DNA from 2 places in the Janthinobacterium lyxosi genome. Region 2 is predicted to be linked to the other one. Evidence: predicted binding sites of a transcription regulator. Region 2 holds the regulator's gene; the other holds the start of a gene.
The links. Region 2 encodes LexA, which represses DNA repair genes until DNA is damaged. Its sites were predicted from a motif close to ACTGTATNNNNATACAGT; they were not measured.

Region 1 (5,359 bases), 130 kb from region 2:
ATGCGGGTGTGCTGGGGGCGGCCAGAGTGACAATGGCGGTGGCTTCCGGTACTTGCGCGGCAGCGGCCAGCACGGCGGCGCCGCCCAGGCTGTGGCCGATCAGCAATTGCGGCGCAGAGTGTCTGGCCCGCAGGAAATCGGCGGCGGCAAGCAAATCGTCAACATTCGACGAGAAATTGGTGGCGGCAAACTCGCCCTCGCTGGCACCCAGCCCCGTGAAGTCGAAGCGCAGCACGGCGATGCCGTGTTCCGTCAAGCCTTGCGCGATGCGCCGCGCGGCCAGCACATCCTTGCCGCAGGTAAAACAGTGGGCGAACAGCGCGTACGCGCGGATGGCGCCGTCGGGCGCATCGAGGCGCGCCGCCAGCACATGGCCATGCGCGCCGGGAAAGTCTTGCCGGGTGGATTTCATTGTCTCAGATCAAAGCTGCCGCGCAGCGCGGCCGATGGCGCATTGTAGCGCCGCCCGGCCGCCAGCTGTTTTAAGCACGCTTCGGTATGTCGATGCCTTTCATGACGGCAGGGCGGGCCAGAAACGCGTCCAGCGCGCGCTGCACATTCGGGAAATTGTCGAAGCCGACGAGATCGCCAGCGCCATAAAACCCCACCAGGCAGCGCACCCACGGGAAGATGGCGATGTCGGCAATCGTGTATTGCCCGCCCATGATCCAGTCGCGGCCCTGCAGGCGCTGCTCGAGCACGCCCAATAAACGCTTGGCCTCGCCGATATAACGTTCCAGCGGACGCTTGTCTTCGTAGTCCTTGCCGGCGAATTTGTGGAAAAAGCCCACCTGGCCAAACATGGGTCCGATACCGCCCATCTGTAACATCAGCCACTGTATCGTTTCATAGCGCAGGCCCGCATTCTGGGGGATGAACTTGCCCGTTTTCTCGGCCAGGTACAGCAGGATGGCGCCCGACTCGAACAGGGCCAGCGGCTGGCCGTCGGGACCGTTCGGATCGAGGATGGCGGGAATCTTGTTGTTTGGATTGAGGGACAGGAATGCGGGCGACAGTTGCTCGTTCTGCTCGAAGCTGACCAGGTGCGGCTCGTACGCCAGACCCAGCTCTTCCAGCAGGATGGAGACCTTGACGCCGTTCGGCGTGGACAGCGAGTACAGCTGCAGGCGCTCGGGATGCCGGGCAGGCCATTTCTCGGTGATGGGGAAGTCGGAAAGTCGGGACATGGAAATCCTTATTGAAGTGGTTGACGCGGCGCAAGAAAGCAAGTATAGCCAAGCATGGCAATGTGCGTTGCGCGCCGTTTGAAGCGCTCTGGCCGCCACTCAGCCAAACAAACCATGCAGGAACCAGCGCGGCGCGGCATCTTCTCCGCTGCCGGCGATGCGTTCGCGGTAGACCCAGTAATGGGCGTGGTCGCGTCCTTCCGCGATGAAATAATCGCGCGCCTGCGACTGGCCCCACCAGCCCGCCTCAATGCGCTCGGCGACAGACACCATCTTCAGGGGCGAGCCATAGAAGGGCCGGTGCTCGCGCATCAAGAGGGCGATGGGCTGGGCCAGCAGCCAACCGGGGCGGGGCATGCCGGGCAAACCGGGCGGCAAGTCCGGCGCCACCTTCTTGCCACCGGGCTTCGTTGCCAGCGGCAGCCACTGGTTGGCGGCCTCGGGACGGTAATCGGCGCGCGGCGATGCCTGTAAGACATTCTCGGCACCCAGGCGCGCCACCAGCAATTCCATCAGGCGCTGGCGTTCCTGCGGCGTGCCGCCCGGCTCGGGAAACAGGCTCTCGCTGGGCGGCGCCATGTCTTGCACCTGCAGCGCTTCCAGGGTCAGGCCGATCACCGGTGCGTCCAGCACCAGTTGCGCCAGGCGCTCCTTGAGCAAACGCAATAAATGCTCGTCGCGCCAGACGGCCTCGCCCAGCGCCAGGTCGATGACGGTGGGCGGGCGCGCCACCCTGCCCCGCTCATGCGCCAGCAGCAGCTGTATGCGCTCGACGGCAAATTGCCGCGCGCACAGCCAGCCTGTCATCTGCTGCAGCAGGCGGCGCGCGCCGAACAGTAAGGCGTCCGCATGCTCCACGCGGTCGAACAATTCCAGGCTGGCACGGAACGTGGGCGGCGCTTCCACCCAGACGAACAGTTCCGTGCTGTGGCCATGCGCGTCGTCGAGCATGTCCAGCAAGGCGCCGCCGCAACGGCGCTGCAAGCCGGGCCAGGGCAACTGGCGCAGCTGCCCCAGAGTGCGGCAGCCGATGCCGTCGAACCAGTCCAGATAGGGGCGCGCGGGCGGCAGCAAGGCGCACGGCAGGCGGTCGAGGCGGCGGATGAGGCTATTCATGCCCAGCACGCGGGCCCGGCGCGTACCGGCGCGCGCCAGCAACCAGGCGCCGCGCGCCGTGGGCGCGCACGATAGCTGGGCCGTATAGCCCAGCGCGCGCAAACTGGCCGCAATCTGCCGGCACAGGGCGCGCACGCCGCCGAACAGGCGCAGGCTGGCGCCCGCATCGACCAGCAGGGTCGCTTCCTCGCCCTGCGCCACCAGCGGCGAGTACTGCAGCAGCGCCAGCGCCACCGCTTGCAGGGCCTGCGCTTCCAGCTCGGGCGAGCGTTCGTGCAGGTGCGCCTGCGGCGCCAGCATCAGCGCGCCCGCGCGGCGCATGCCCGGCCGAATGCCGGCCGCCCGCGCCAGCGGCGACAGGGCCATCACTTGCTCCTGCTCCAGCACCACGCCCAGGTGGTCAGCCGACCAGCGCGGGCAAAACACTTCGAGCGGGAGCCGGGGCAGGCACAGGCCGATCCAGAGTCGCATGGCGCAGCAGTAAAGAAGGAGGTTGCAGGGGCAGGAACAGGGGCGCGTCGCGCTGCGGTCCCCGGCGCTTGATGAAGCCGATCTCGATGCCGCCGGCGGCCGGGCGCACGGACAGGCGCAGCGGCGCCGGCGACGCATCCTGCGCGCCGTGCAGCGGGCGCAGCATGCAGAACAGGGTATTGCCGCCTTGCGCGGCCAGGTGCAGCCGGCGCAGGCTTTCGGCGCGCACGTGCGACTGCCAGAACAGCAAGGCGCCGCAACTGCCGCTGCGCAAGATGTTTTCCGCTGCCCACAAGGCATCCTTGCTGCCGGCGCTTTTGAGCCACAGCAGTTGCGAGGGCGCCAGGCCCTGCGCAGCCAGGGCCAGCGCCTGCGGCGGATGGGGCGGCTGCAGCAGCACGATGGGCAAGCCCGGCAGCTGCGCCAGCGCGGGCGCCAGCAAACGCAATTCGCCGCTACCCGGCTGCTGCACCAGCAGATCAATGAGGCTGCCGCTGGGCCAGCCGCCGCCGGGCAGTTGCGCGGACAGGGCGGCAAAACCCGTGTCCAGGCAGCGCGTGGCGCCCTGTCCCAGTTGCGATGCGCGCCATAAAGACGGGTGCAAGGCTTCCGGCGCGACCATCAATTGGGAATGTTGCATAATTGAACATGAAGATAAATACTGCATGCATATACAGTACTATCCAGTCCTCTTTTTGGCAAGGCTTATCTGCTTATTATCTGCGCAAGGCCTTCCCGGAGGCCGCTCCGCCATGTGCGAAAAACCCCGTTTTTGGCATCGATTGCTGTACCATAAGCACTCTCCTTACCGCCTGGCAAAGTACCAGTCGGCTTCCTCCGTCCATAAGGAAACGCATTTGACCGCCATCCAAATCATCAGCGCCGTCGTCTTCGGCCTTGCGCTCATCCACACCTTCGCCGCCAAGTCGTTTGAAACATTGTCGCGGCGCCATCCCCGCCATGCAGGCTTGCTGCACTTGCTGGGCGAAGTGGAAGTCGTGTTCGGCTTCTGGGCCTTCATTTTGATCATCATCATGGCTTTTGTCTCGGGCGGCGATGCGGCCATCGAGTATGCCGAGTCGCGCCAATACACGGAACCGCTGTTCGTCTTTGTCGTCATGGTCGTGGCCGCCTCACGCCCCGTGCTCGACGCCATGCAGCGCCTGCTGAAAAGCGTGGCGCGCGTGATGCCTTTGCGCACGGAACTGGCCCTCGTCTGGCTGGGCCTGGCGCTCGTGCCCCTGACGGGCTCCTTGATCACGGAACCGGCCGCCATGACCTTGGCCGCGCTGATGCTGGCGCCGCAAATTTTCCGCCCCGGCATCCCTGAATGGCTGAAATACGGCGCGCTGGGCGTGCTCTTCGTTAACGTTTCCATCGGCGGCACCCTCACCTCGTACGCGGCGCCGCCCGTGCTGATGGTGGCCACCACGTGGAACTGGGACAGCGCCTTCATGGCCACCCATTTCGGCTGGAAAGCCTCCATCGCCGTGCTGGTCAATGCCACGGGCGTGAGCATATTGCTGCGCAAATATCTGCACAGCAACACGTCCGACATCAAACCGAAGGCCGGCGAGGTGGAAGCGCCAAAAGTGCCGCTGGCCGTCAGCCTGGTGCACATGGTCGTGCTGGCCGGCGTGGTCATCCTGGCGCACCATCCTGTGCTGTTCATCGGCCTGTTCCTGTTCTTCCTCGGCTTCGTGCAGGCGTATGAGCGCTATCAAAGCCCGCTGATCCTGAAGGAAGGTTTATTGGTCGGCTTCTTCCTCGGCGGCCTGGTGGTACTGGGCGGCATGCAGCAATGGTGGCTGCAGCCCATCGTCTCGAGCCTGAAACCGCTGGCCCTGTTCTTCGGCGCCCTGGGTTTGACGGCGATTACCGACAATGCCGCCCTCACTTACCTGGGTTCGCTGATCGTCGGCATGACGGACGAAGCGAAATACATGCTGATGGCCGGCGCCGTGGCTGGCGGCGGCCTGACCGTCATCGCCAACGCGCCGAATCCGGCCGGCGTGGCCCTGCTGCGCCGCGGCTTCAAGGATGAATCGATCGGCGCGGTCGGCCTGCTGGCCGGCGCCCTGCTGCCAACGGCCGTGGCGGGCCTGGCCTTCCTGGCCCTGTAAGCCTCATCACGGGGCGGCTGCCAGCCGCCCCCGCTGCCCTCAATTTCCCTCCTCAGTTTCCTTCATGCACCAGGAAGTGCAGCCGGTCATAGAACAGGCTGTAGGCATAGTCGAACGTGCCCACGCTGCGAAAACCCTTGTGCAGATACACTTGCAAGGCTTCGCTCTTTTCCCACACCGTCAAGGTGATGCGCGCACAGCCCTTGCGGCTGGCCAGGTCGCGGATTTCATGGAACATTTGCCGGAACAGGCCCTGCCCCCGGTATTTCTCATCGATGGCCAGGCTGCTGACAAAACAGTCGTCGGCGCGCGCATGCGCGAGCACGAATGCGTCATACGCATCGTCGAGCGCCTTCATGTCATCGCGGTAATATGACACGGCGCCGCAAACCTGGAACTCGGCCATCGTCGCGGCCGTGAAAAAGCCGATGAAGCGCCCGTCCTCGTCATGCAGGCCGTGGA
Region 2 (5,359 bases):
ACCGATTCCGATTCGGAAGTGCTGCTCAACGTGCTGGCGCATGAAATCCAGGAAGCGACGACGGGCCTGAACCTGGACCCGGAAGCCATCTTCAAGGCTATCACCGTGCTGAACCGCCGCGTCAAGGGCGGCTACGCTGCCGTCGCGCAAATCGCCGGCGTGGGCTTGCTGGCCTTCCGCGACCCGCACGGCATCCGTCCGCTATGCCTGGGCATCAATGAAACGGAGCAGGGTCCTGAATACCTGATCGCCTCCGAATCCGTGGCCCTGGAAGGTATGGGTTTCCGCTTCGTGCGCGACATCGGTCCCGGCGAAGCCGTCTTCATCGATGCCGACAAGAAATTGCACAGCGCCCAGTGCGCCGACAATGCTAGCCTGAATCCCTGCGTCTTCGAATTCGTCTACCTGGCCCGTCCCGACTCCGTCATCGACGGTGCCTCGGTGTACGCCACGCGCCTGAAAATGGGCGAATACCTGGCTGAAAAGATCCGTGCCGAATTGCCTGACGTGCATATCGACGTGGTCATGCCAATTCCCGATTCCTCGCGTCCGGCCGCCATCCAGCTGGCACTGGCGCTGAACCTGGAATACCGCGAAGGCTTCATCAAGAACCGCTACATCGGCCGTACCTTCATCATGCCGGGCCAGGCGGCGCGCAAGAAATCCGTGCGCCAGAAGCTCAACGCGATTCCATCCGAATTCAAGGATAAAGTGGTGTTGCTGGTCGACGATTCCATCGTGCGCGGCACCACCAGCCGTGAAATCGTGCAGATGGCGCGTGAAGCGGGTGCGAAGAAAGTCATCTTCGCCTCGGCCGCGCCACCGGTGATCTACCCGAACGTGTATGGCATCGACATGCCGACGCGCGACGAACTGATCGCCTACGGCCGCACGACGGAAGAAGTGTGCCGCGAAATTACGGCCGATTACCTGGTATACCAGGATATCGGCGCGCTCAAGCAGGCGATTGCCGATGTCAATCCGGCACTGACGAACTTCGAGGCCTCGTGCTTCGATGGCGTGTACGTGACGGGCGACGTGTCGCAGGAATACCTGGACCGCCTGGAATATGCGCGCCACCATCCGAAGGCGGCAGCGCCCGAAGATACGCCACGTTCCCAGCTGAACCTGAACCTGGCGACAACGGAAGCATAAGTAACCTGCCCGGCCTGCGCCGGGTTTTTTTTCTGCGATCATGAACGATAAAAAAAACTACGGCTTTACCACCACCATCCTGCATAACGACCGTCGCAAGGGCATCGAACATGGCTCGCTGCACAAGCCTGTGCATACCTCCGTCGCGTTCGGCTACGGCGATGCGCGCCAGCTCGCTTCCGTGTTCCAGGGCAAGGAGCCGGGCTTTCGCTATGGCCGCCAGGGCAATCCGACCGTTTCCGCGCTGGAAGACAAGGTCAACAAGATGGAAGACGGCGTGGCGACCCTGTGCTTCGCCACCGGCATGGGCGCCATCGGCGCCGTAGTGCAATCCTTGCTACGCGCGGGCGACCATGTGGTGTCGTCGGCTTTTCTGTTTGGCAATACCAACAGCCTGTGGCAAACGGTGACGGGGCAGGGCATCGCCGTGTCGTTTGTCGATGCTACCGATGTGGCCAACGTGGCCGCCGCCATCACGCCGGCCACGCGCATCGTGTTCGTGGAAACCATCGCCAATCCGCGCACGCAGATCGCCGACCTGGCGAAGATCGGCGCGCTGTGCAAGGAACGTGGCATCTTGTATATCGTCGACAACACCATGACGACGCCGTACCTGTTCCGCCCGAAAGCGGTGGGCGCGGGCCTGGTAGTCAATGCGTTGACCAAATCCATCGGCGGCCACGGCAATGCGCTGGGTGGCAGCTTGACGGACACGGGCGTGTTCGACTGGAAGCAGTACCCGAACATTTTCGAGAATTACAAGAAGGCGGCGCCCGCGCAGTGGGGTATCGCGCAAATCCGCGCCAAGGCCTTGCGCGACTTTGGCGCCTCGCTGGGACCGGAAGCGGCGCACCATATCGCTGTCGGCGCGGAAACCATGGCCTTGCGCATGGAGCGCACCTGCTCGAACGCCCTGGCGCTGGCCACCATGCTGGCCGCCGACCCGCGCGTGGCTGCCGTGCATTACCCGGGCTTGATGTCGCACCCGCAGCATGCGCTGGCGAGCGACTTGTTCCGCAGCTATGGTTCCCTGTTCAGCTTTGAGCTGACAGACGGCATCGACTGCTTCGATTTCCTCAATCGTCTCAATCTTGCCATTCCAGCGAGCAACCTCGGCGACACGCGCACCCTGGTCATTCCCGTCGCCCACACGATTTTCTACGAGATGGGTGCCGAGCGCCGCGCCAGCATGGGCATTGCCGAATCGCTGATCCGCGTGTCCGTCGGTATCGAGGACGAAGCTGATTTATTGGAAGACTTCCGCCAGGCGCTGGACGCATAACAAGCCGCGCAAATGAAAAGGGCCGCAACAGTCATGCTGTTGCGGCCCTTTGTATGTTGAATGCTTAATGCCAGCTGCGCATCAGTCCGACGGCCAGGCCTTCCAGGGCGAATTCATCTTCCGGCGACACGGTAATGACCTTGAAATCGGGGTTTTCCGGCAGCAGTTCGATGACCGAACCCGTTTTCCTGTAGCGCTTGACGGTGACTTCGTCGCCGATGCGGGCGACGACGATCTGGCCGTTCTTGGCGCTATCGACTTTCTTGACGGCCAACAAATCGCCATCCATGATGCCGGCGTCGCGCATGGACCAGCCGCGTACCTTCAGCAGGAAGTCGGGCTTGGCCGAAAACAGGGCCGGGTCCACGTTGTAGCTCGCTTCCAGGTTTTCCTGTGCCAGGATGGGCGAGCCGGCAGCCACGCGGCCGATCAGCGGCAGCGACATCAGCAGTGCTGCCGGCACCTTCGACGGTAGCGTGTCGGCGGCTGCACTTGCCGCCGCACCGATCAGGCGGATGCCGCGCGAGGTGCCGGGCGAAATCTCGATCGCGCCCTTGCGGGCCAGGGCTTGCAAATGCTCTTCGGCCGCATTGGCCGATTTGAAACCCAATTCATTGGCGATTTCGGCACGGGTCGGAGGGAAGCCCGTATTTTCAATCGCGTCCTTGATCAGGTTCAGGATTTGTTCTTGTCGTGCTGTCAGCTTGATCATGAGCGGTGGGTGCATACTAAAATGCTGTCTATATGAACAGTCTGTATTTTTGTACAGTATCGCCCACTATGCAAGGGGATTTCCGTGTTTTCGGCGAATTTCGCAAGAAATACTTGTCCGCGGGCGGAAAGCATGGTGGCGCACGGGCTTTCCGGGCGCTTGTGGAAGGAATGATTGAAACGTTTGCAAAAGGCGGTTATAATCTCCGGCTGACCTTCCCACACCCGTCTTGACGCCGGGGTGGGCGATTATCAATCCGACCTGAAGGAGTTTGCATGCGTCATTATGAAATAGTCTTTATCGTCCATCCGGACCAAAGCGAGCAAGTGCCCGCGATGATCGAACGCTACAAAGCCAGCGTAACCACCCGCGGCGGTTCGGTTCACCGCGTGGAAGATTGGGGCCGCCGTCAAATGGCTTACTCGATCCAAAAGCTGCCTAAAGCACACTACATCTGCCTGAACATCGAATGCGACAACGAGACCCTGGTCGAGTTGGAAACAGCATTCAAATTCAATGATGCCGTGTTGCGTCACCTGACCGTTAAAATGAAGAAAGCTGAAACAGCTCCTTCGCCGATGATGAAATCGGTACAACGCGAAGACGCGGCCAAAAGCCACCGCACCGAAGCACCAGCAGCCGCTCCAGCCGCCGCCGCAGCTTAATTCTTGACCAGGATCGTGCGCTGAACCAGCTACAAGTAACCGCCATCATTGCCGAGCGCGAAATATTGCGCTATACCCCGGCAGGGCTGCCGATTGTGAATGCAGTACTGCAACACAGTTCGCAGCAGATGGAAGCAGGGATTGCCCGTTTGACCGAGTTTGATGTTGCCGCGCTAGCCGCTGGTGAAATATCAGGCCGGTTCAGCCAGGCAAGCTTGGGCGGGGTCTATCAGTTCACGGGTTTCCTGGCCAGGAAGAGCCGCAACAGCAAGAGTTTGGTGTTTCACATCATTGATTTTAGTGCAGTCACTTTGACTAGCGCATTTTAGATACAGGAGCCTGACATGGCATTCGGTAAAAAGTTCGACAAAAATAAGCTCAAGCTTAAAGAAAAACGCAAACAGCAAAATCCGTTGTTCAAACGCAAGAAGTTCTGCCGCTTCACCGCAGCTCACGTTGAGCAAGTCGACTACAAAGACGTCGACACGCTGAAAGACTTCGTCCAAGAAAACGGCAAGATCATGCCAGCACGCCTGACCGGTACCAAAGCGCACTACCAGCGCCAAGTCGACACCGCAATCAAGCGCGCTCGCTTCCTCGCGCTGCTGCCATACACCGATCTGCACCACGCTTAATCGGTCAGATATTCCTGGAGAAGAACTATGCAAATCATTCTGTTAGAAAAAGTTGTTAACGTCGGCAACCTCGGCGAAGTCGTCAAAGTCAAAGACGGTTACGCACGTAACTTCCTGATCCCGCAACGCCTGGCACGTCGTGCTACGGCAACCGCTGTGGCTGAATTCGAAGTCAAGCGCGCCGAACTGGAAAAAGCTGCTGCCGCCAAACTGGCCGCATCGCAAGCCCAGGGCGAAAAACTGAGCGGCCTGACCGTTCAAGTTGCTCAAAAAGCTGGCGTCGATGGCCGTCTGTTCGGTTCCGTTACCAACTTCGACATCGCTGAAGCGCTGACCAAGCAAGGTTTTGCTGTTGAAAAAGCACAAATCCGCATGCCTACCGGCCCGCTGAAGATCGTTGGCGAGCACAACGTTTCGGTTGCTCTGCACACCGACGTGGTCGTGGAAGTTGTTATCGCTGTCGTTCCAGACGCGAACGCGTAATCGTCTGCGGGCCTGGCCCGCAAGCGCTACCGTACTGTCAAGCATGATGAAAAGCCGGGTTCGCCCGGCTTTTTTGTGGCCTTTTTTTCGCTCAATTTCAGCCCTTTATTTTTGCCAGCACGCCGAAGCGGGTATAATTCGCGCCATGAACGCCCCCTCTGATCCGCAACTAGATTCCCTCCGTATTCCGCCGCATTCGATCGAAGCAGAACAATCCGTTATCGGTGGTCTGCTGCGCGACAATGCAGCATATGACCGCATCGCCGACTTCATGCATGCGGAGGATTTCTATCGCTATGACCATCGCATCATCTTCGAGCAAATCGTCAAGATGATTAACGGCTCCAGGCCAGCCGATGTCATTACTGTTTTTGAAACCCTGACCCAGCTCGGCAAGGCCGATGATGTGGGCGGACTCGCTTACCTG

Region 1: the regulator LexA is predicted to act here: its motif matches at 3,435-3,452, upstream of imuA (translesion DNA synthesis-associated protein ImuA).

What each region holds. Positions count from the first base shown of each region.
Region 1 is NZ_JBNYXM010000003.1:226,084-231,442, forward strand. Features, by position in the region: gene ACQ4WP_RS04365 (alpha/beta hydrolase family protein) at 1-412, opposite strand, end outside; gene ACQ4WP_RS04370 (glutathione S-transferase N-terminal domain-containing protein) at 483-1,187, opposite strand; gene ACQ4WP_RS04375 (Y-family DNA polymerase) at 1,287-2,774, opposite strand; gene imuA (translesion DNA synthesis-associated protein ImuA) at 2,704-3,414, opposite strand; gene ACQ4WP_RS04385 (putative Na+/H+ antiporter) at 3,632-4,897, shown strand; gene ACQ4WP_RS04390 (GNAT family N-acetyltransferase) at 4,950-5,359, opposite strand, start outside.
Region 2 is NZ_JBNYXM010000003.1:96,840-102,198, reverse strand. Features, by position in the region: gene purF (amidophosphoribosyltransferase) at 1-1,155, shown strand, start outside; gene ACQ4WP_RS03810 (cystathionine gamma-synthase family protein) at 1,196-2,437, shown strand; gene lexA (transcriptional repressor LexA) at 2,502-3,149, opposite strand; gene rpsF (30S ribosomal protein S6) at 3,425-3,814, shown strand; gene priB (primosomal replication protein N) at 3,835-4,143, shown strand; gene rpsR (30S ribosomal protein S18) at 4,159-4,449, shown strand; gene rplI (50S ribosomal protein L9) at 4,477-4,932, shown strand; gene ACQ4WP_RS03780 (replicative DNA helicase) at 5,078-5,359, shown strand, end outside.